Regions from separate parts of the Streptomyces sp. NPDC088350 genome, predicted to be linked through region 1. Evidence: riboswitches for the same ligand, from Rfam matches in the RefSeq annotation. Region 1 holds a riboswitch; the other holds the start of a gene.
The links. Region 1 has a riboswitch for ZMP and ZTP ahead of ACIQBL_RS02010 (glycine hydroxymethyltransferase). Riboswitches for the same ligand answer to the same signal wherever they lie in the genome.

Region 1 (9,827 bases):
GGTCGGGATGGGTGTCCAGCGGCCGGTCCAGGGTGACGTGGACGGCTCCGTGGCGCTCCGCCGCCCGCCGGAAGAGCGGGCCCAGGTAGAACCCGCGATCGGTGAGCGGGAGGTGCTGCTCTCGCATCTGGCCGTTCCTTTCTGTCGTGGTCACCAGGCGCCCCTGCGGACCAGGTGGCGGCGGAGTTTGCCGGTGGGGGTGCGGGGGAGGGACGGGACGAGGCTCACGCTCCGGGGCACCTTGAAGGCGGCCAGCCGCTCGCGGGCCAGCCGCAGCAGGTCGTCCTGGAGGCCTTCCGGGGCCCGGGTGACGGGGACGACGAAGGCGCGCAGCCTGCTCGCGCCGGTCCCGTCGGTGACGGCCGCGACCGCGACCTCCTTCACCGCCGGGTGGGTCCGCAGTACGGCCTCCACCTCCAGCGGAGAGACGGTGATGCCGCCGACCATCTCCATGTCGTCGGCGCGGCCCAGATGCCGGAAGGCGCCGTCCGGCTCGCGGACCGCCCGGTCGTGGGTGGCCAACCAGCCGCCGACCAGGGTGCGTTCGCTCTCCTCGGGCCGGTTCAGATAGCCCGGGGTCACGGTCGGGCCGCGTACCCACAGCTCACCCTCGGTGCCGTCCGGCACCGGGCGGCCCGCGCGGTCGCGCAGCTCCACCTCGAAGCCGGGCACCGGGCGGCCGACGGTACCCGGGTGGTTGTGCCCGAAGCCGTTGGCGCAGAACGCGTGACCGGCCTCGGTGGAACCGATCTGCTCCAGCACCGGCGCGCCGAGCAACTCGGTTATCTGCCGGCCCAGTTGTTCGGGCAGTCCCTCGCCGGCAGACACCGCGGCCCGTACCGAGGCGAAGCAGGTCCGGTGCCCGCTGCCCCGGTCGGCGACCAGCGCGGCGTACGCGGACGGCACGGAGTAGAGCAGCGTCACCCGGTGCCGGGCCACCAGCTCGTCCACGGCGGCCGGGGTCGGCCGCCGGTCCACGAGGACGGCGGAGGAGCCGGAGAAGAGCGGGAAGACGAGGGCGTTGCCGAAGCCGTAGGCGAAGTACAGCTTGGACACCGACAGGGTGACGTCGTCCCCGGTGATCCGCAGCAGCCGCCGCCCGATGAGGTCGTGGTACGCCTTCGGGTCGCCGTGCGTGTGCACGGCACCCTTGGGACGGCCCGTGGTGCCGGAGGTGTACTGGACGTACAGCGGCGCGTGCCCGTCGACCGGGTGGGCCAGGGTCGGTCCGGCGCCGGCGGTGAGGGCGAGCAGCTGGTCGGCGCCGAGGCGGGGCCGATCGGTGAAACGTTCCTCCAGGCCGGGTCCCGTGACACACAGCACGGCCTCGGTGTCCGCGGCCATGAACGCGTGGTCGGCCGCCGGGAGTTCGGGATTGACCAGCACCGCGACGGCCCCGAGCCGCGCGGTCGCGAGGAACGCCGTCACCCAGGCGATGCCGTCGGGCAGCGCCAGCACCACCCGGTCGCCGGGCCGTACCCCGTGACCGGCGAGCACGGTGGCGGCGCGGGCCGCGAGCGCGTGCACCTCGCCGTGGGTCCAGGTCCGGTGCCCCTGGTGGAAGGCGGCCCGCCCGGACCACCCGCGCCGCTCGGCCAGCCCGGCGAGCTGGGCGGCGAGATTGCCGGGGGCGGCGGCGTCGGACGGCGTGAGCACCGTCTGCGGAGTCGTCATCGCACGGGCTCCTCGGTGGCGGTGTGCTCGCCCCGGACGCGCTGCGCGCGGAGGGCGGCGCCGGTCGCCGTGTGCTCCCGCTGCTCGCGGATCCGGTCCCCGGTGTACTGGTGCAGGGCCCGCATCTGGGCCGCCGTCTTCAGCAGCATCTCGTCGTACTCGCCGACCGGATCGGAGTCGAGGACGATCGCGCCCCCGGCGCCCAGCTGCATCAGCCCGTCCGCGAGGACGGCCGTACGGATGACGATGTTGAGATCCGCGCCGCCGCTGCACCCCAGGTAGCCGAGGGCACCGGAGTACACACCGCGGGCCTCGGTCTCCAGCCGGTCGATGATCTCCAGCGTGCGCAGCTTCGGTGCCCCGGTCATCGAGCCGCCGGGAAAACAGGCCCGCACGCACTCCACCGCGTCCGTGCCCTCCCGCAGCCGGCCCTCGACGGTGGAGACCAGCTGATGCACGGTCGCGTACGTCTCGGTCGCCATGAGCCGGGTCACCCGCACCGACCCGGTCCGGCAGACCTGGCCCAGGTCGTTGCGGAGCAGATCGACGATCATCAGGTTCTCGGCCCGCGTCTTGGCGTCCGAGGCGAGCGCCTCCCGCAACCGGGCGTCCTCTGCCGGATCGTTTCCGCGTGGCGCGGTGCCCTTGATGGGGCGCGCCTCGGCGATCCCGTCACGGGTGATCCGCAGGAACCGCTCCGGGGACGAACCGGCCACGTCGACGTCGCCCAGCCGCAGGAAGGCCGCGTACGGGGCCGGGTTGGTCCGGCGCAGCACCCGGTAGAAGGCGAAGGGGTCCGGCGGTGCGGGTAAACGGGCCGCGTTCGTCAGACAGATCTCGTAGCTGGTGCCCGCCCGCAACTCCCGCCGGCAGGACTCGATGTCCGCGAGATACGTCTCCCGGTCCCGCACCAGCCACGGCTCGGCGGCGCCGAGATCGGGCCCGACCGGGGCGGGCGCAGGCGGCCGTTGGGCCTCGGTGGTGACGCAGCTCAGCTGGGCCAGCGCGCTCTCCAGCCAGTCGGCGGCCTCCCAGGTGGCGTGCGGGGTGTCCTCGGCGAGACAGACCGCGTAGGTGAACCCCTTCAGATGGTCCACCGCGATCAGCCGGTCCGCGAACAGCCAGCAGGCGTCCGGGACGTCGGAGGAGTGCCGGTTCGGCGAACCGCAGTCGGCCTTCGTCTCGTAGCCGAAGTAGCCGACGTACCCCCCGGTGAAGTCGAAGGGCAGGTCTCCCGCGTCGACATGACGGGTCGCCAACTGCCGTCTCAGATAGTCGAAGACGCTCGCCGTGACCTTGCGCGTCGGGCGTCCCGACCGCTCGACCTCACAGGTGCCGGCCTCGACGTCGTAGCGCACGAACTCCCCGAGCGGACCGCTGTCGTCGCCGAAGAACGAGAACCGCGACAGGCCCTCCTCGACCAGGGCGCTGTCCAGCCAGAACGCCCGCCGCGACGCCCCGTACATCCGGGTGAAGGCGGCCTCCGTGTCGACCGCGCCGGCGATGCGCCGGGTGTGCAGCCGGTAGGCAGGACGGGCCACGCGCCGGGGACGGGGTATCGCCGCGGCGGCCGGGGTGACGGCGGTGTTCTTCGTACGGGCTCGGCCGGCCCGTTCCGCCGTGAGATTGCGGAAGTTGACGAGCATGCGGTGGCCGTACTCGGTCAGCACGGACTCCGGGTGGAACTGCACGCCCCACAGCGGCCGGCTGCGGTGCCGCAGCGCCATCAGGACACCGTCCTCGGCCCAGGCGGTGGCCTCCAGGGTGTCCGGCAGCGGCTCGGGCACGGCCAGCGAGTGGTAGCGGACGGCGGTGAAGTCCTGCGGCAGTCCGCGGAACAGGCCGTGTCCGTCGTGCCGGACTCTGGAGAGATGCCCGTGCCGGGGCTGCGGCGCGGCCGTCACCCGGGCGCCCTCGCCGAGCGCGATGCCCTGGTGGCCCAGGCAGACGCCGAGCACGGGGAGCGGGGACTCGGCGAGCAGGGCGGACGCGATGCCGAAGTCGCGCGGTTCGGCCGGATGCCCGGGCCCCGGCGACACCACGACATTGTCGAATTCCGCGAGATCCGGGATCCCGCCCGGGGCGTCATTACGGATCACCACCGGTTCCTCGCCGTTGACCTCGGCGATCAGCTGGAACAGGTTGTACGTGTACGAGTCGTAATTGTCGATGAGCAGGGTCTTCACCCGCCCACCTCCCTTGCTTCGCTCCGGACCTATGCGGTCCGCCTTTTATGTCGTCCGCGGAATGCCTGGAGCGGCGGATACAGCCATTTCTTGAGGAAACGCTGGAGCCGCGGCATGAGAATCCAGGTGACGAGAGCCGTCACACACAGGCACAAAAGAAACGTGCGGACGAGTGGATTGAGGCCGCCGAGATAAGGAAGAATGATCAGATTGAACAGGAGCACCGGCGGAAACACCGCGCTCATGTTCACGAACCACAGTTTCCATTTCGCCGGCGGAGTGGGGGTCTTCGGCGTGGCGGTCTGTGAGTCGAACCACACCTTGGAGCCCCGCACGCTCCGGCGCCCGGTCTGCCGGGCGAAGTCCGCGGCCTGTACGTCCCATTGGGCCCGTGCGGTGGAGTCCTCCCAGGCCCGGACGGTTCCCTCACTGGCGAAGCGATAGACGACATGCCACTCCGCCTCTCCGTCGACGAGTACGCCGCCTCCCAGGAAGCCTGGTTGCTGGGCACTCGCGTTCAACATCGCCCACGCCCACGGTTGGAAGTCGGGCCCGCGGCCCGGCACCACTTGAAAGGCCATGGTGACGGTGACGTGATTACTGGTCACACGGACAGGTACGCAGAACCTTCACAGCACGTTCAAATCTTCAATGAAGTTTTTTCGGTTGACCGGCGATTGCCCGTATCGTGCCCCTTTATCAGCCTTTTGCCCGCCTTCGCGCACTCTGTCGAACCGTACTCGCGGTAACTTTCCCCGAATTCCCGGAAGCACTTGCAGGCCGGTCTTCAATGGCTGCACGATCGCTCTCCCGACCGAAGGAGAATCATGTCCAGGTACGACTGGGATATGCGGCACGAGGGAATCGACAGGGCTCGTACGGTGATCGAATCCGCGCGCAAAGAAGTGACCGCGCACCCGATTTACCAGCGCATCGACAGCCGCGAGAACATGGCGACGTTCATGGCCCACCATGTCTTCGCGGTATGGGACTTCATGTCCTTGCTGAAGTCCCTGCAACGCGAACTCACCTGTGTCGACGTCCCCTGGGTACCGCGCGGCTCGGAGGTCAGCCGACGGCTCATCAACGACATCGTGCTGGTCGAGGAGAGCGACGAACTCAACGGCGGTTTCACGAGTCACTTCGAGCTGTACCGCGCCGGCATGACCGAGGCCGGGGCCGACACCACCCGGATCGACGCGTTCCTCGCCCTGCTGACCGAGGGCCACGGTGTGCCGGCGGCCCTGCGCGGCGCCCAAGTCCCCACCCCCGCCTCCGAGTTCGTCCGCACCACCTTCGGCATCATCGAGGACCGCCCCCTGCACTGCCGCGCCGCCGCCTTCGCCTTCTCCCGCGAGGACCTCATCCCCGACATGTTCGACCAGGTGATCAAGAAGGAGGGCACGGACCGCTTCCCCCTGTTCTGCGACTACCTCGCCCGCCACATCGAGGTCGACGGCGAGGAACACACCCCCATGGCCATGCAGATGGTCGCCGACCTCTGCGGCACGGACGACGCCCGCTGGGAGGAGGCGGTGGAGACGGCGACACTGGCACTGGAGGCGAGGTCACGCCTGTGGGACGGGATCGTGGAGGCCATGGGCTGAGAAGAGGGGGGCGGCGGGGCTCCGGCCTGTGGCGAAGAGGGGCTGACGACTCGGGCGCAGGCCGGCATCATCCAGCCTGTCCGGCGTTTGAGGACGAGGCCCCTTCAGGGCCGAAGCGGGGGCCTGGGGGCGCAGCCCCCAGAGACGGTCACCCCGACTCACCCGCACCATCACCCGCTCCACCGCCGGAGGCCGGCGCCTCCCCGAACCGCGCCAACGCCAACGCCCCCACCACCGCCACCACAAACCCCAACACCGCCAGCCACTCCAACCCGCCCCGCGTACGGTCCCCGAGCCACACCACCCCCACCGCCGCCGGCCCGATCGTCTCCCCGATCACCAACCCCGCCGTGGCCGTCGTCACAGACCCCCGCTGCAAGGCCGTCGTCAGCAACAAAAACGCCGCACCCCCACCAACAAGCAGCGCGTACGTCGCCGGATTGCTGACCAGCGTCGAGGGGGAGAGCGAGTCGATCAACCGCACCGCCACCTCGACCACCCCGAACCCGAACCCCGCCCCCAGCCCCAGCGTCAACGCCCGCCCCCGCTCCGGCAGTCGCCCACCCACCAGCCCGAGCAGCAACACCACCGCGGCCGTCCCCAACATCGCCCACTTCAAAGCCGTGGACCCGACCCGGTCCCCTTCCGCGCCCGACGCCAGCCCCAGCATCGCCAGCCCCGCGCACACCACCCCGACGGCCGCCCACTCCGTCCCGCTGAGCCGAACCCCCAGCAGCCGCGCGGCCACCACCGCCGTCACCGCGAGGCTCGACGCGAGGGCAGCGCCGACCGCGTAGATGGGAAGCGACCGCAGTGCCGCGATCTGGAACACGAAGCCCAGCCCGTCCAGCCCGAGCCCCGCCAGATACCGCCACTGCCGCAGCGCCCGCAGCAACAGCGCCGCGTCCCCGCCCCCACCCGTCGTGGCCGCCCGCGCGGCGACCGCCTGAAGCACCGTCGCCGTACCGAAGCAGACCGCCGCGCCGAGCGCGCACACCATTCCAAAGAGCACAAAGGGACTCTAGGGGAGGGGAGATCGCCACGGAGCCCCGCGCGGGGACTCTCACCGAACTCCAGATGCTGGACGCACGAGCCGCCCCGTCCGACCCGCCCGGTAGGCTGACCGGCGGGCCGTGACTGGCGCGCTGGGATGGGACCGACCATCGGGGAGCGGCCCGAGCTGCAATGTGTGCCGTGCGCCTGGGCCGTACCGTGAACGCCGAACGCCACGTCCGGAGGTCCCCATGCCCGACAATTCCGCGCCCCTCTCCCGCGAGTCCACCGCCTTCCGCGCCGCCCTCGACGTGATCCACGCCGTCGAGCCGCGCGTCGCCGACGCCATCGGCCAGGAAGTCGCCGACCAGCGCGAGATGCTCAAGCTGATCGCCTCCGAGAACTACGCCTCCCCGGCCACGCTGCTCGCGATGGGCAACTGGTTCAGCGACAAGTACGCCGAGGGCACCGTCGGCCGCCGCTTCTACGCCGGCTGCCGCAACGTCGACACCGTCGAGTCCCTCGCCGCCGAGCACGCCCGCGAACTCTTCGGCGCCCGCCACGCCTACGTCCAGCCGCACTCCGGCATCGACGCCAACCTCGTCGCCTTCTGGTCGGTCCTCGCCGACCGCGTCGAGGTCCCCGCCCTCGCGAAGGCGGGCGTCCGCCAGGTCAACGACCTCTCCGACGCCGACTGGGCCGAACTCCGCCACGCCTTCGGCAACCAGCGCATGCTCGGCATGTCCCTGGACGCCGGCGGCCACCTCACCCACGGCTTCCGCCCGAACATCTCCGGAAAGATGTTCGACCAGCGCTCCTACGGCACCGACCCCGCGACCGGCCTCATCGACTACGACGCCCTGCGCGCGTCGGCCCGCGACTTCAAGCCGCTGATCATCGTCGCCGGCTACTCCGCCTACCCCCGCCTGGTGAACTTCCGCCTGATGCGCGAGATCGCCGACGAGGTCGGGGCGACCCTCATGGTCGACATGGCGCACTTCGCCGGCCTGGTCGCGGGCAAGGTCCTGACCGGCGACTTCGACCCGGTCCCGCACGCCCAGATCGTCACCACGACCACGCACAAGTCCCTGCGCGGCCCGCGCGGCGGCATGGTCCTGTGCGACGACTCCCTCAAGGACCAGGTCGACCGGGGCTGCCCGATGGTGCTGGGCGGCCCGCTCCCGCACGTCATGGCCGCCAAGGCCGTCGCCCTCGCCGAGGCCAGGCAGCCCTCCTTCCAGGACTACGCCCAGCGCATCGTCGACAACTCCCGCGCGCTGGCCGACGGCCTGATGCGCCGTGGCGCCACCCTCGTCACCGGCGGCACCGACAACCACCTCAACCTGATCGACGTGGAGACGTCCTACGGCCTCACCGGCCGCCAGGCCGAGACCGCCCTCCTGGACTCCGGCATCGTCACCAACCGCAACGCCATCCCCGCCGACCCGAACGGCGCCTGGTACACCTCCGGCATCCGCATCGGCACCCCCGCCCTCACCACCCGTGGTCTGGGCACGGCGGAGATGGACGAGGTCGCGTCCTTGATCGACCGAGTCCTCACGGCGACCGAGCCGGGCACGACGAAGTCGGGCGCCCCGAGCAAGGCGAGCCACGTCCTGGACGAGAAGGTGTCGCAGGAGATCGCCCAGCGGGCAACGGACCTGGTAGCAGGCTTCCCGTTGTACCCGGAGATCGACCTCGGCTGATCACCCCATGAGGGCAGCCAACCAAGGGGCGCGGGGCCGCATTCATTTGCGGCTCCGCCGCGGGGCGCGACCGGCCCCCACCGGCCCGCAGTCCCCCACGCTCCGAAACCACCCCCCACCCACCGGGCCAACCACCCCCTTCCCCTCTGCGAGAATGGGGGCATGGCCTCAGACCGACCCCGCGTGCTCTCCGGAATCCAGCCCACCGCAGGCTCGTTCCACCTCGGCAACTACCTCGGCGCCGTCCGCCAGTGGGTAGCCCTCCAGGAGTCCCACGACGCGTTCTACATGGTCGTGGACCTGCACGCGATCACGGTCCCGCAGGACCCGGCGGACCTGCGCGCCAACACCCGCCTCGCCACAGCGCAACTGCTGGCCGCAGGCCTGGACCCGGACCGCTGCACGCTCTTCGTGCAGAGCCATGTCCCCGAGATCGCCCAGCTCGCCTGGATCATGAACTGCCTGACCGGTTTCGGCGAGGCGTCCCGCATGACCCAGTTCAAGGACAAGTCCGCCAAGCAGGGCGCCGACCGTGCCTCCGTCGGCCTCTTCACGTACCCGATCCTCCAGATCGCCGACATCCTGCTGTACCAGGCGCACGAGGTGCCGGTCGGCGAGGACCAGCGCCAGCACGTCGAGCTGACCCGCGACCTCGCCGAGCGCTTCAACAGCCGCTTCGGCGAGACCTTCACGATCCCGAAGCCGTACATCCTCAAGGAGACGGCGAAGATCTACGACCTTCAGGACCCGTCGATCAAGATGAGCAAGTCGGCGTCGACGCCGAAGGGTCTCATCAACCTGCTCGACGACCCGAAGGCGACCGCGAAGAAGGTCAGGAGCGCGGTCACCGACACGGACACCGTGATCCGCTACGACGCCGAGCACAAGCCGGGCATCAGCAACCTCCTCACCATCTACTCCACCCTCACCGGCAAGTCGGTCGCCGAGCTGGAGCAGGAGTACGAGGGCAAGATGTACGGCGCGCTCAAGACGGACCTCGCCGAGGTCATCGTCGAGTTCGTGACGCCGTTCCGGGAGCGCACCCAGCAGTACCTGGACGACCCGGAGACGCTGGACTCGATCCTGGCCAAGGGCGCGGAGAAGGCGCGCGCCGTCGGGGCCGAGACCCTGGCGCAGGCGTACGACCGGGTGGGTTTCCTGCCCGCCAAGCACTGAGGCGTACGACCGCACCGAAGTACCACTGGACAGAGCGCTGCACATCACTACGGTTGCGCCTGCCCACAACTCGGGTGTGGCCGTACAGTCGATAGCCGAGTGGCCGCGCGCGGGGCGCCCCGCTCACCATCAGGACCGTCATCAGGACCACCGACAGGACGACAGGAGACGACGTGGGGACCGTAACGATCGGTGTGTCGATCGCGGTCCCGGAGCCTCACGGCAGCCTGCTCCAGGAGCGGCGCGCGGGCTTCGGCGACGTCGCGGCTCACGGTATCCCCACGCACGTCACGCTGTTGCCGCCGACCGAGGTGGACTCCTCGGAGCTGCCCGCGATCGAGGCCCATCTCGTCGAGGTCGCCGCCTCCGGTCGCCCCTTCCCGATGCGGCTGTCCGGCACCGGCACGTTCCGGCCGCTGTCCCCGGTCGTCTACGTCCAGGTCGTCGAGGGCGGCGAGGTCTGCACCTGGCTGCAGAAGCGGGTC
Region 2 (9,827 bases), on a different contig from region 1:
CCAACCGCTCGGTGATCACCGAGTTCCGCGTCGCCGACGTCGACGCCGAACACGAGCGGCTGGCCACCCTCGACTGCGAGATCGTGCAGAAGCCGACGACGATGCCGTGGGGCAACCGGTCCCTCCTTTTCCGCGACCCCGACGGCAACCTGATCAACTTCTTCACGCCGGTCACTCCGGAGGCCGTGAAACGGCAGGAGCGCTGATGCGTGGATTCCCTTCACACGGCAAGCGTCCCGGACGGGGGGACGCGTGTCCCTAGGTGAGCGCGGTGATGACCAGTCCCGTCGCCGCGAGCAGCGCACACCCCAACACGCAGGCGGTGAGGAGGCGTTGGCGCAGACGCCGGTACGTGGCCTCGTACTCGTCCCGCAGTTGCCCGCCCCGCTCGGCCGTACGCTCCCAGGAGACACGGGTGAGGGTGAGGTACTCCGCCTCGAAGTGCCGTTCCACTTCGGCCCGTTGGCCGTCGGTGAGCCAGTCGAGCCGGGCGGTGAAACGGGCGGCGGCCGTACGGCCTTCCGTGCGGGCGGCTGCGATGAGCAGATGACCCTCGATCTCGTTGAGGAACGTCCTCGGGTCCACGGGGTGTTCGTCCATCGCGGTCACCGGGGCGTCAACTCCCGTTCCAGGGCCGGGATCTCGGGGTGGTGCAGGTCGAACGCCGGGGATTCGCTGCGGATGCGGGGAAGGGTGAGGAAGTTGTGCCGCGGGGGCGGGCAGGAGGTCGCCCACTCCAGTGAACGGCCGTAGCCCCACGGGTCGTCGGTCTCGACCTTCTTGCCGTACTTGGCCGTCTTCCAGACGTTGTAGAGGAACGGCAGGATCGACAGGCCGAGCAGGAACGAGAAGATCGTCGACACCGTGTTGAGGGTCGTCAGGCCCTCCACCGCCAGGTAGTCCGGAATCCGGCGCTGCATCCCGTTCACGCCCAGCCAGTGCTGGACGAGGAAGGTGCCGTGGAAGCCGATGAACAGCGTCCAGAAGGTGAGCTTGCCGAGGCGCTCGTCGAGCATCTTGCCGGTCATCTTCGGCCACCAGAAGTGGAAGCCGGAGAACATCGCGAAGACGACCGTGCCGAAGACCACGTAGTGGAAGTGGGCGACGACGAAGTACGAGTCCGAGGTCGAGAAGTCGATCGGCGGGGCCGCGAGCATCACGCCGGTGAGACCGCCGAACACGAAGGTGATCAGGAAGCCGGTGGCCCAGAGCATCGGGGTCTCGAAGCTCAAGGACCCCTTCCACATGGTTCCGATCCAGTTGAAGAACTTCACGCCGGTGGGTACGGCGATGAGGAACGTCATGAAGGAGAAGAACGGCAGGAGGACTCCGCCGGTGACGTACATGTGGTGGGCCCACACCGTCACGGACAGGCCGGCGATGGAGATGGTCGCGGCGACCAGGCCCATGTAGCCGAACATCGGCTTGCGGGAGAAGACCGGGATGACCTCGGAGATGATGCCGAAGAACGGCAGGGCGATGATGTACACCTCTGGATGGCCGAAGAACCAGAAGAGGTGTTGCCACAGCAACGCCCCGCCGTTCGCGGCATCGAAGACATGTGCCCCGAATTTTCGGTCCGCCTCCAGCGCGAACAGCGCGGCGGCGAGGACCGGGAAGGCCAGCAGGACCAGGACGGCGGTCAGCAGGACGTTCCACACGAAGATCGGCATGCGGAACATCGTCATGCCCGGTGCGCGCATGCAGATGATCGTGGTGATGAAGTTGACCGCGCCGAGGATCGTGCCGAAGCCGGAGAAGGCCAGACCCATGATCCACATGTCGGCGCCGATGCCCGGCGAGCGGACCGCGTCCGACAGCGGGGAGTAGGCGAACCAGCCGAAGTCGGCCGCGCCCTGCGGGGTGAGGAAGCCGCCCACCGCGATGGTCGAGCCGAACAGGTAGAGCCAGTAGGCGAACATGTTGAGGCGTGGGAAGGCGACGTCCGGGGCGCCGATCTGCAGGGGCATGATCCAGTTGGCGAAACCGGCGAACAGCGGCGTCGCGAACATCAGCAGCATGATCGTGCCGTGCATCGTGAACGCCTGGTTGAACTGCTCGTTCGACATGATCTGCAGACCGGGTCTGGCGAGTTCGGCGCGCATCAGCAGCGCCATGACGCCGCCGATCAGGAAGAACGCGAACGACGTGACCAGATACAGCGTGCCGATCGTCTTGTGGTCGGTGGTCGTCAGCCACTTGATGCTCTTGAGGTCTCTCACGCCCCGCCTGTGTCCACGCCCCGCCCGCACGTCACACTCGACGGGCGCGACGAGAATCACGAAACCGGGTGTGACGATCGCCCGGGTGCCGGACACGAACGGGACATGAGCAACGACGAGAACTTCGCCGCTGCCTATCGCGAGCACTACTGGGCGGTCAGCCGCTACGTTGCACGGCGACTGGACGGGCGGAACAACGAGGTCGAGGAAGTGGTGGCGGAGGTCTTCACCGTCGCCTGGCGCCGCCGCGCGGATCTGCCGCCGGCCCCGCTGCCCTGGCTGTACGGGGTCGCCCGCAACTGCCTGTCCAACGCGGTACGGGGGTATGGGCGCCGGCGGAGGCTCGTCGAGCGGGTGGGCAATGACGAGAGTGCGCATGGGCGGCAGGTCGCGGCGGGGCCGGATGAGGAGGCGCCCGGTTCCTGGGTGCACGAAGCGCTCGCGCGGTTGTCTTCGGCCGATCAGGAGGTGCTGCGGCTGACTGCGTGGGAGGAGCTGGGGGTGGAGGAGGTTGCCGTTGTTCTCGGGTGCGGGACGCGTGCCGCGGCTATGCGGTTGCATCGGGCGCGGCGGAGGTTGAGAGCGGAGATCGATCGGCTCGTGGTGTTTGGAGGTGCGGGCCGTTGATTGAGTATTCCGCGGCGCCGTCGTGGCTGGTCGCGCAGTTCCCCGCGCCCCTATGGGGCGCTACAGGTGGACCGGAGGATCGACGCAATGGTCGATGAACTTGAACTACTGCGTGGCGCCAACCCGTTCACGGCCGACGGCCCCCTCTACAGTGACGGGCCCCTGGACCACCACGCCTCGCGTCGGCTCAACCGGCTGCTGCACGAACGGCGTCGCCGACTGCTCTGGAGTCTCACGGCGGGAGTCGCCGTCGTGGCGACCGCGTTCACGCTGCTGCTCGGCGGACCCAGCAGCACTCCTGCCGTGGCAGCACCCCGCCCCCTGGTCGTGCAGGCGAACTCCACGCCCGTGTCGCTGAACCAGCTCGCCGCTCTCGCCGCGGCGGTCGCCGTCGACGGAACTCCCGCCCTGCGCAGGGGTACGCACGTGCAGTCCTGGAGTCTCGGCATGTCCGACGACAAACCGCCGATCACCATCCCCGAGGAACGCATCGTGCGCTGGAACGCGGACGACAGTCACACCGAACGTGTCGTCGAGGACGGGCATGTCCTCAAGGAGACGACGTATCCGCCGAGTTGGAGCGATGTCCCGCCCGACGCCCGGCCCCCGCACGACGTGGCGGCACTGCGGGCGTACCTCCAGGAGACGGCGTACAGCAAGACGCCGTTGACCACCCCTGAACTCCTCGGCGCAGTGGAGGAGTTGCTGGACCACTGGACGCTCGGGGCGCGTGAGTCGGCCGCGTTGGCGCGGGTGCTCGCCGGGGCGGACGGGCTGCGGCCCGTGGGAGAGGTGACCGATCGGCTCGGGCGGCGGGGGCTGGCCTATGTGTACCGGCAGTCGGGCAGCCGTCTGATGCTGATCATGGACCCGGCCACCGGCGCCGTACTCGGACTGGAGAGCACCTTCACGAAGGACCAGCCCGAGTACGGGGTCAAGGCGGGGGACGTCATGGACTACAGCGCGTGGACGCGGTGATCACACCCCGAGCTGCCGGGCGGCGGCGGTCACCGTCTGTTCGAGGAGCGTGGCGATCGTCATCGGGCCGACGCCGCCCGGCACCGGCGTGATCAGCGAGGCGCGTTCGGCGGCGGAGTCGAAGTCGACGTCGCCGACGTTGCCCGCGTTGTAGCCCGCGTCGATGACGACCGCGCCCGGCTTGATGTCCTCGCCGCGGATCAGCCGGGGGCGGCCCACGGCGGCGACCACGATGTCCGCCTCGCGGACCACCGCCGACAGGTCCCGGGTGCGCGAGTGGCAGTAGGTCACCGTGGCGTCGCGGGCCAGGAGGAGCAGGCCGGCCGGCTTGCCGAGGATCGCGCTGCGGCCCACGACGACGGCACGCTTACCGGACGGGTCGACGTCGTACTCGTCGAGCAGCCGCATGATGCCGCCGGGCGTGCAGGACACGAAGCCCGGCAGGCCGAAGCTCATCGTCGCGAACGACGCGAACGTGACGCCGTCCACGTCCTTCTCCGCCGCGATCGCCTCGAACGCGGCCCGCTCGTCGATGTGTTCGCCCATCGGGTGCTGGAGCAGGATGCCGTGCACGGTGGGGTCGGTGGAGAGCGCGGTGAGGGTGGCGACCAGTTCGGCGGTGGTCGTGGTCGAGGGCAGTTCCACGTGCCGGGACTCGATACCGGCCTTGCGGCTGCGGTTCTGCTTCATCCGGACGTAGGTGACGGAGGCCGGGTCCGCGCCGACCAGGACCGTCGCCAGACAGGGCGCCGTACCGGTGCGCTGCTTGAGGTCGGCGGCCTTCTTCGCGGTGTCCTCGACGATCCGCCGGGCGAGCGCCGTGCCGTCCATGAGTCGTGCCTGGGACATGATCCACTCCTGAGCTGGTTGACCAATCGCCCAGGCGCACGGCATCGACTCCGCGTGGGCCGCTCCACGGTGGTGCTCCACCTCAGCGCCAGTCACGACCCGCGGACAGCCTAACCGAGGGCTCCAGGACGGGGCCCAGGACCGGTCTCCCACGGCCGTCAGGACCCGCTCTCCGCCGGCGGTGCCGTCGGGTCGACGCCGGCCAGGAATCCGCGGGCCTGTGTCGCTAGGCGGACGGCACCGATGGCTTCCGCCCAGCGGGCGACCTCTGTCGCCAGCGCCCTTGCCCCGGCCTCGTCACCGGAGTCCCGGGCCAGCACCGCCAGCAGCAACTGCTGGGAGAGCGTGCCGGGGACCGTGCCCGCCCCGGCACCCAGCGTGGCCGCCCGGCGCCAGCGGTCCAGGGCGCGGGCGTGGTCACCGGCGTCGTGGTCGTGGTCGCCGAGGTGGCGCAGGGCCTCGCGGGCCAGCAACGGGTCGTCGCCCGACTCGGCGGCGCGCAGCGCGGACGCGTAGTGGGGCGGTGCGCCCGCCAGGTCGGCGAAGTGGTTGTCCGTGATCAGACCGAGGTACATCTCCGCCCAGCCCCGGCGTCCCTCGTCCGGGGCGGCGTCGCGCAGTGCCTCGGCCTCGCGGAGCAGGGATGCGAGGCCCTCCGGGTCCTTGCCGGCGGGGCCCAGCCGGAGCTCGCCGTCGACGACGAGCAGCACGCGGTAGGTGTTCCGCAGCCGCGCGAAGTCCACGTCCCAGTCGCCGCCCGGGAACTCCTTCTCGGCCGCTTCGATGCGCGCCGCCGAGGTGTCCGTACCGGCGAACCAGTCCTGTTCCAGGGCCACTTGGGCGGCGGCACGGGCGATCCGCGCCCGGGAGTCGGGATCGTCGGCGATGCAGGTGTCCAGAAGGCGGGAGGCGCGCTTCCATCGCCCCGTCACGCTCAACTCGTGGGCGGTGGCGATGAGTTCCTCGACGGGGATGACCGCGTTCGCTGTGAATGTCATGACGGGGAAGGTAGTTAGGCGAAAAACTATCCACAAGAAAACTACTGCGGGAGGCAGATGGTGGAGGAGAACTCGGCGGGCGACTCGGTCGACCGGCATGTGGCGGTCTGGGCGAAGGAACTCGCCTGGATGGACCCGGTGAAGGAGGCGATCTTCTTCCGGCTGGCGATCCTGGCCCGGCACGCCGGTCGGACGCGGCGCGACGCGCTCGATTCCGATGGGCTCAAGCACTGGCAGTACAAGGTGCTGCTCATGCTGCGCAGGCTCGGGCCGCCGTACGAGACGAGTCCCTCGCGGCTCGCCGAAATGCTGGGGCTGACCCGTGGCGCGCTGTCCGCGCGGCTCGCGGCCGTCGAGGAGGCGGGGCTCATCGTCCGTACGCACGAGACGGGGGACCGGCGGCGGGTGCGGGTGCGGCTCACCGACGCCGGGCACGCCGTGTTCGAGCAGCATGCGGCGGCGGAGGAAGCGGGCGAGCTCGTGCTGCTCGCAGCACTGACCCCAGCAGAGCGGCGGACGCTCGCAGACCTGCTGCGGAAACTGGTGCTCTCCGTCGAGTCCCCGTAACGCCTCCGGGTGCTGTGCTGGCCGAGAAGGTCCAGGTCAGACGGGTGGTGATCCGGACCTTCGGCATCATCCTCGCTATCCGTCCCATGCCTGGATCATCGTCTGCCGGGCGATCTTGCCGTCGTTCAGCACCAGCATCGACTCGGCGAGGACCCGGGTCCCGTCCGCGTACTGACAGGACTCGCTGTAGGCGACCCGGTCCCCCTGCACGACGCACTCCTCCAGCTTGTGCGTCATGTCGCGGCTGTAGACGTCGGCGAGCATCGCGCCGATCTCGTCCCGGCCGTGCAGGACCTTGGGGTGACTGGGCTGGGTCTGGTGGTCGACGACGTGGATCTCGGCGTCGTCCGCGTAGAGCGACAGAAGTGTCGCCGCTGTGTGATCTTCGATGCCCCGGCGCAGGGCTTCGGTGTCGAAGCCGGGGCGTGCCGCGGTGCCCATGGTGACCTCCTCAGAGAGGCGCGACCCGAACAGGAGCGAGCCGTGACGGGCCTCTCCTACGAGACTCCTCCGCCAGGCCGGGGTCGGCAAACGCAGGGGCACTTTGAGCCTGACGGGTGAGCGGTGCCCGGCGCCCGTGTCCGCGCGGGGACCGTCCGCGTTGCTGAAAGCATGATCTCAACACGACGTATTGTCGCCGCCGTTGGTCTCGCCGTCGGGGTCACCGGCCTCGTCGCGCCGATGGCGAACGCCGCCGACGCGCCCGCCATCAAGGACGGCAAGGTCAGCCCGGTCGCCCTGCTGGACTCGCTCGCGGTGAGCGAGATCCCCGCCGAGCACCAGGCGCAGATCCCGAAGGTCGCCGACCAGATGAAGGCGCTGAACCACCTGAACGACCTCCAGCAGCTGCACCAGGTCACCGACATGGCCGCGCCGGTCACGGGACTCCTTCCCGCCGTCGAGTAGCGAGACCGTGCAGCGCGCGGACCCTGAGGGCCGTCCGGAAACGGGCGGCCCTCAGCCGTTCCGGAGGATCAGCCCGCCGTCGCCAGGAACTGCGTGGCCGCCAGCTCCGCGTACAGCGGGTCCGCGCTCACCAGCTCCCGGTGCGTCCCCACCGCCCGGACGCGGCCCGCGTCCATGACGACGATCCGGTCGGCCATCGTCACCGTGGACAGCCGGTGCGCGACGACCAGGACCGTCGTCGTACGGGCCACATCGGCGACGGTGTCGCGCAGGGCCGCCTCGTTGACCGCGTCCAGCTGCGAGGTCGCCTCGTCGAGGAGCAGCAGCCGGGGGTGGCGCAGCAGGGCGCGGGCGATGGCGACGCGCTGGCGCTCGCCGCCCGAGAGGCGGGTGCCGCGGTGGCCGACCAGGGTGTCGACGCCCTTGGGCAGCCGGGCGACCAGGCCGTCGAGGCGGGTCGTCTTCAGGACGCGGGTCACCGCGTCGTCGTCCGCGTCCGGGTTGCCGAGCAGCAGGTTGTCGCGCAGGGAGCCCGAGAGGACCGGGGCGTCCTGCTCCACATAGCCGATGGCTGACCGGAGTTGGGGCAGCTCCCAGTCCGCGAGATCCCGGCCGTCGACGGTGATGGCGCCGGACTCGGGGTCGTAGAAGCGCTCGATGAGGGAGAACACGGTGGTCTTGCCCGCGCCGGACGGGCCGACGAACGCGGTCATGCCCTGGGCCGGTACCTCGAAGGTGACGCCGTGGTGGACGTAGGGCAGGTCGTCGGCGTAGCGGAAGCGGACGTCGTCGAAGGAGAGGGCGGCGGGCCGGGCGCCGGGGGAGGGCAACGGGGCTGCCAGGGACGGGGGTTCGGCGGGAAGTCGCAGCGCCTCCTGGATGCGGGAGAGGGCCGCGGCGCCCGTCTGGTACTGCGTGATCGCGCCGACGACCTGCTGGATCGGCTGCATCAGGTAGAAGACGTAGAGCAGGAAGGCGACCAGTGTGCCGACGTCGATCGCGCCCGTCGCGACCCGTGCGCCGCCCACCGCGAGGACGGTGATGAACGCGATCTGCATCGACAGTCCGGCCGTATTGCCCGCCGCCGCCGTCCACTTGGCGGCGCGCACGCTCTGCCGCCACGACTCCTCGGCCGCCGCGTGCAGGGTGCGTTCCTCGCGCGCCTCGGCGCCGGACGCCTTCACCGTGCGCAGCGCGCCGAGGATCCGCTCCAGGGAGGCGCCCATCACGCCGACCGCGTCCTGTGCCTGCCTGCTGGCCCGGTTGATACGGGGCACGATCACGCTGAGTACAGTGCCCGCGCCCACGATCACGGCGAGGGTGACGCCCAGCAGAACAGGGTCAACAAGGCCCATCATGACGACAGTTGCGACGAGCGTGAGCCCTCCGGTGCCGAGGCCGACCAGTGAGTCGGTGGTGACCTCGCGCAGGAGCGTGGTGTCGGAGGTGATGCGGGCCATCAGGTCGCCGGGCTCACTGCGGTCCACGGCGGTGATCCGCAACCGCAGCAGATACGACGACAGGGCGCGCCGCGCACCGAGCACCACGGACTCGGCGGTCCGCCGCAGCACATACGAACCCAGCGCCCCCAGCGCCGCGTTGGCGACCACCAGCGCCGACATCGCCACCAGCGCGCCGGTGATGGTCCGGTCGTGCGACAGGTCGTCGATGAGACCCCGCGCCACCAGCGGCAGCAGCAGCCCGGTACCCCCGGTGACCAGCGAGAGCACCGCGCCCGCCAACAGGGCCCGGCGATGCGGCCGTACGTAGTCGAGGAGCAGCCGCCAGGCCGGCGGACCACTCCGAGTCGCTGCGATGCCCACGGTGCTCCTCGGAAGTCGTTCGAAGCATTCAGGCTACGTCGGTCACGACCCTCGGTGGCCAGGACGGTGGCGGTGACGGCCATGGTGGTCCGCGTGGCCGTTACTGATCAGTCACGCGTAGGGTCGGAGGCAGGGACAACGGCTGACGAAAGGGTTCAGGACCATGGCGCAGGAAGTGCGGGGTGTGATCGCTCCGGGGAAGGACGAGCCGGTCCGGGTGGAGACGATCGTCGTGCCCGATCCCGGTCCCGGTGAGGCCGTGGTGCAGGTGCGGGCGTGCGGGGTGTGTCATACCGATCTGCACTACAAACAGGGCGGGATCAGTGACGACTTCCCCTTCCTGCTCGGGCATGAGGCCGCGGGTGTCGTGGAGTCGGTCGGCGAGGGTGTCACCGATGTGGTCCCCGGGGATTTCGTGGTCCTCAACTGGCGTGCGGTGTGCGGGAATTGCCGGGCGTGTCTGCGCGGGCGTCCGCAGTACTGCTTCAACACCCACAACGCCGAACAGAAGATGACCCTCGCCTCGACCGGCCAGGAACTCTCCCCGGCTCTGGGTATCGGGGCGTTCGCGGAGAAGACGCTGGTGGCGGCGGGGCAGTGCACGAAGGTCGACCCGTCGGTCTCCCCGGCGGTCGCCGGACTATTGGGCTGCGGGGTGATGGCCGGGATCGGTGCGGCGATCAACACGGGCAACGTGGGGCGCGGGGACAGTGTCGCGGTGATCGGGTGCGGCGGGGTGGGTGACGCGGCGATCGCGGGGGCGCGGCTGGCGGGGGCGGCGCGGATCATCGCCGTGGACATCGACGAGCGCAAGCTGGAGACGGCGCGGGCGATGGGCGCCACGCACACCGTCAACT

Region 2: it holds a riboswitch for ZMP and ZTP, as region 1 does, so the genes downstream of both, ACIQBL_RS10180 (bifunctional 5,10-methylenetetrahydrofolate dehydrogenase/5,10-methenyltetrahydrofolate cyclohydrolase) here and ACIQBL_RS02010 (glycine hydroxymethyltransferase) in region 1, are expected to answer to the same signal.

The regions. Positions count from the first base shown of each region.
Region 1 is NZ_JBIVNL010000001.1:431,490-441,316, forward strand. It holds gene ACIQBL_RS01980 (class I adenylate-forming enzyme family protein) at 1-127, opposite strand, end outside; gene ACIQBL_RS01985 (benzoate-CoA ligase family protein) at 151-1,674, opposite strand; gene pabB (aminodeoxychorismate synthase component I) at 1,671-3,860, opposite strand; gene ACIQBL_RS01995 (hypothetical protein) at 3,890-4,441, opposite strand; gene ACIQBL_RS02000 (DUF3050 domain-containing protein) at 4,688-5,467, shown strand; gene ACIQBL_RS02005 (hypothetical protein) at 5,616-6,467, opposite strand; ZMP/ZTP riboswitch at 6,591-6,680, shown strand; gene ACIQBL_RS02010 (glycine hydroxymethyltransferase) at 6,712-8,166, shown strand; gene trpS (tryptophan--tRNA ligase) at 8,329-9,342, shown strand; gene ACIQBL_RS02020 (2'-5' RNA ligase family protein) at 9,516-9,827, shown strand, end outside.
Region 2 is NZ_JBIVNL010000003.1:62,621-72,447, reverse strand. It holds gene ACIQBL_RS10205 (VOC family protein) at 1-206, shown strand, start outside; gene ACIQBL_RS10200 (hypothetical protein) at 259-600, opposite strand; gene ctaD (cytochrome c oxidase subunit I) at 606-2,222, opposite strand; gene ACIQBL_RS10190 (RNA polymerase sigma factor) at 2,328-2,849, shown strand; gene ACIQBL_RS10185 (CU044_5270 family protein) at 2,937-3,827, shown strand; gene ACIQBL_RS10180 (bifunctional 5,10-methylenetetrahydrofolate dehydrogenase/5,10-methenyltetrahydrofolate cyclohydrolase) at 3,828-4,676, opposite strand; ZMP/ZTP riboswitch at 4,698-4,782, opposite strand; gene ACIQBL_RS10175 (hypothetical protein) at 4,835-5,674, opposite strand; gene ACIQBL_RS10170 (MarR family winged helix-turn-helix transcriptional regulator) at 5,732-6,241, shown strand; gene ACIQBL_RS10165 (nuclear transport factor 2 family protein) at 6,317-6,682, opposite strand; gene ACIQBL_RS10160 (hypothetical protein) at 6,854-7,147, shown strand; gene ACIQBL_RS10155 (ABC transporter ATP-binding protein) at 7,216-8,970, opposite strand; gene ACIQBL_RS10150 (S-(hydroxymethyl)mycothiol dehydrogenase) at 9,134-9,827, shown strand, end outside.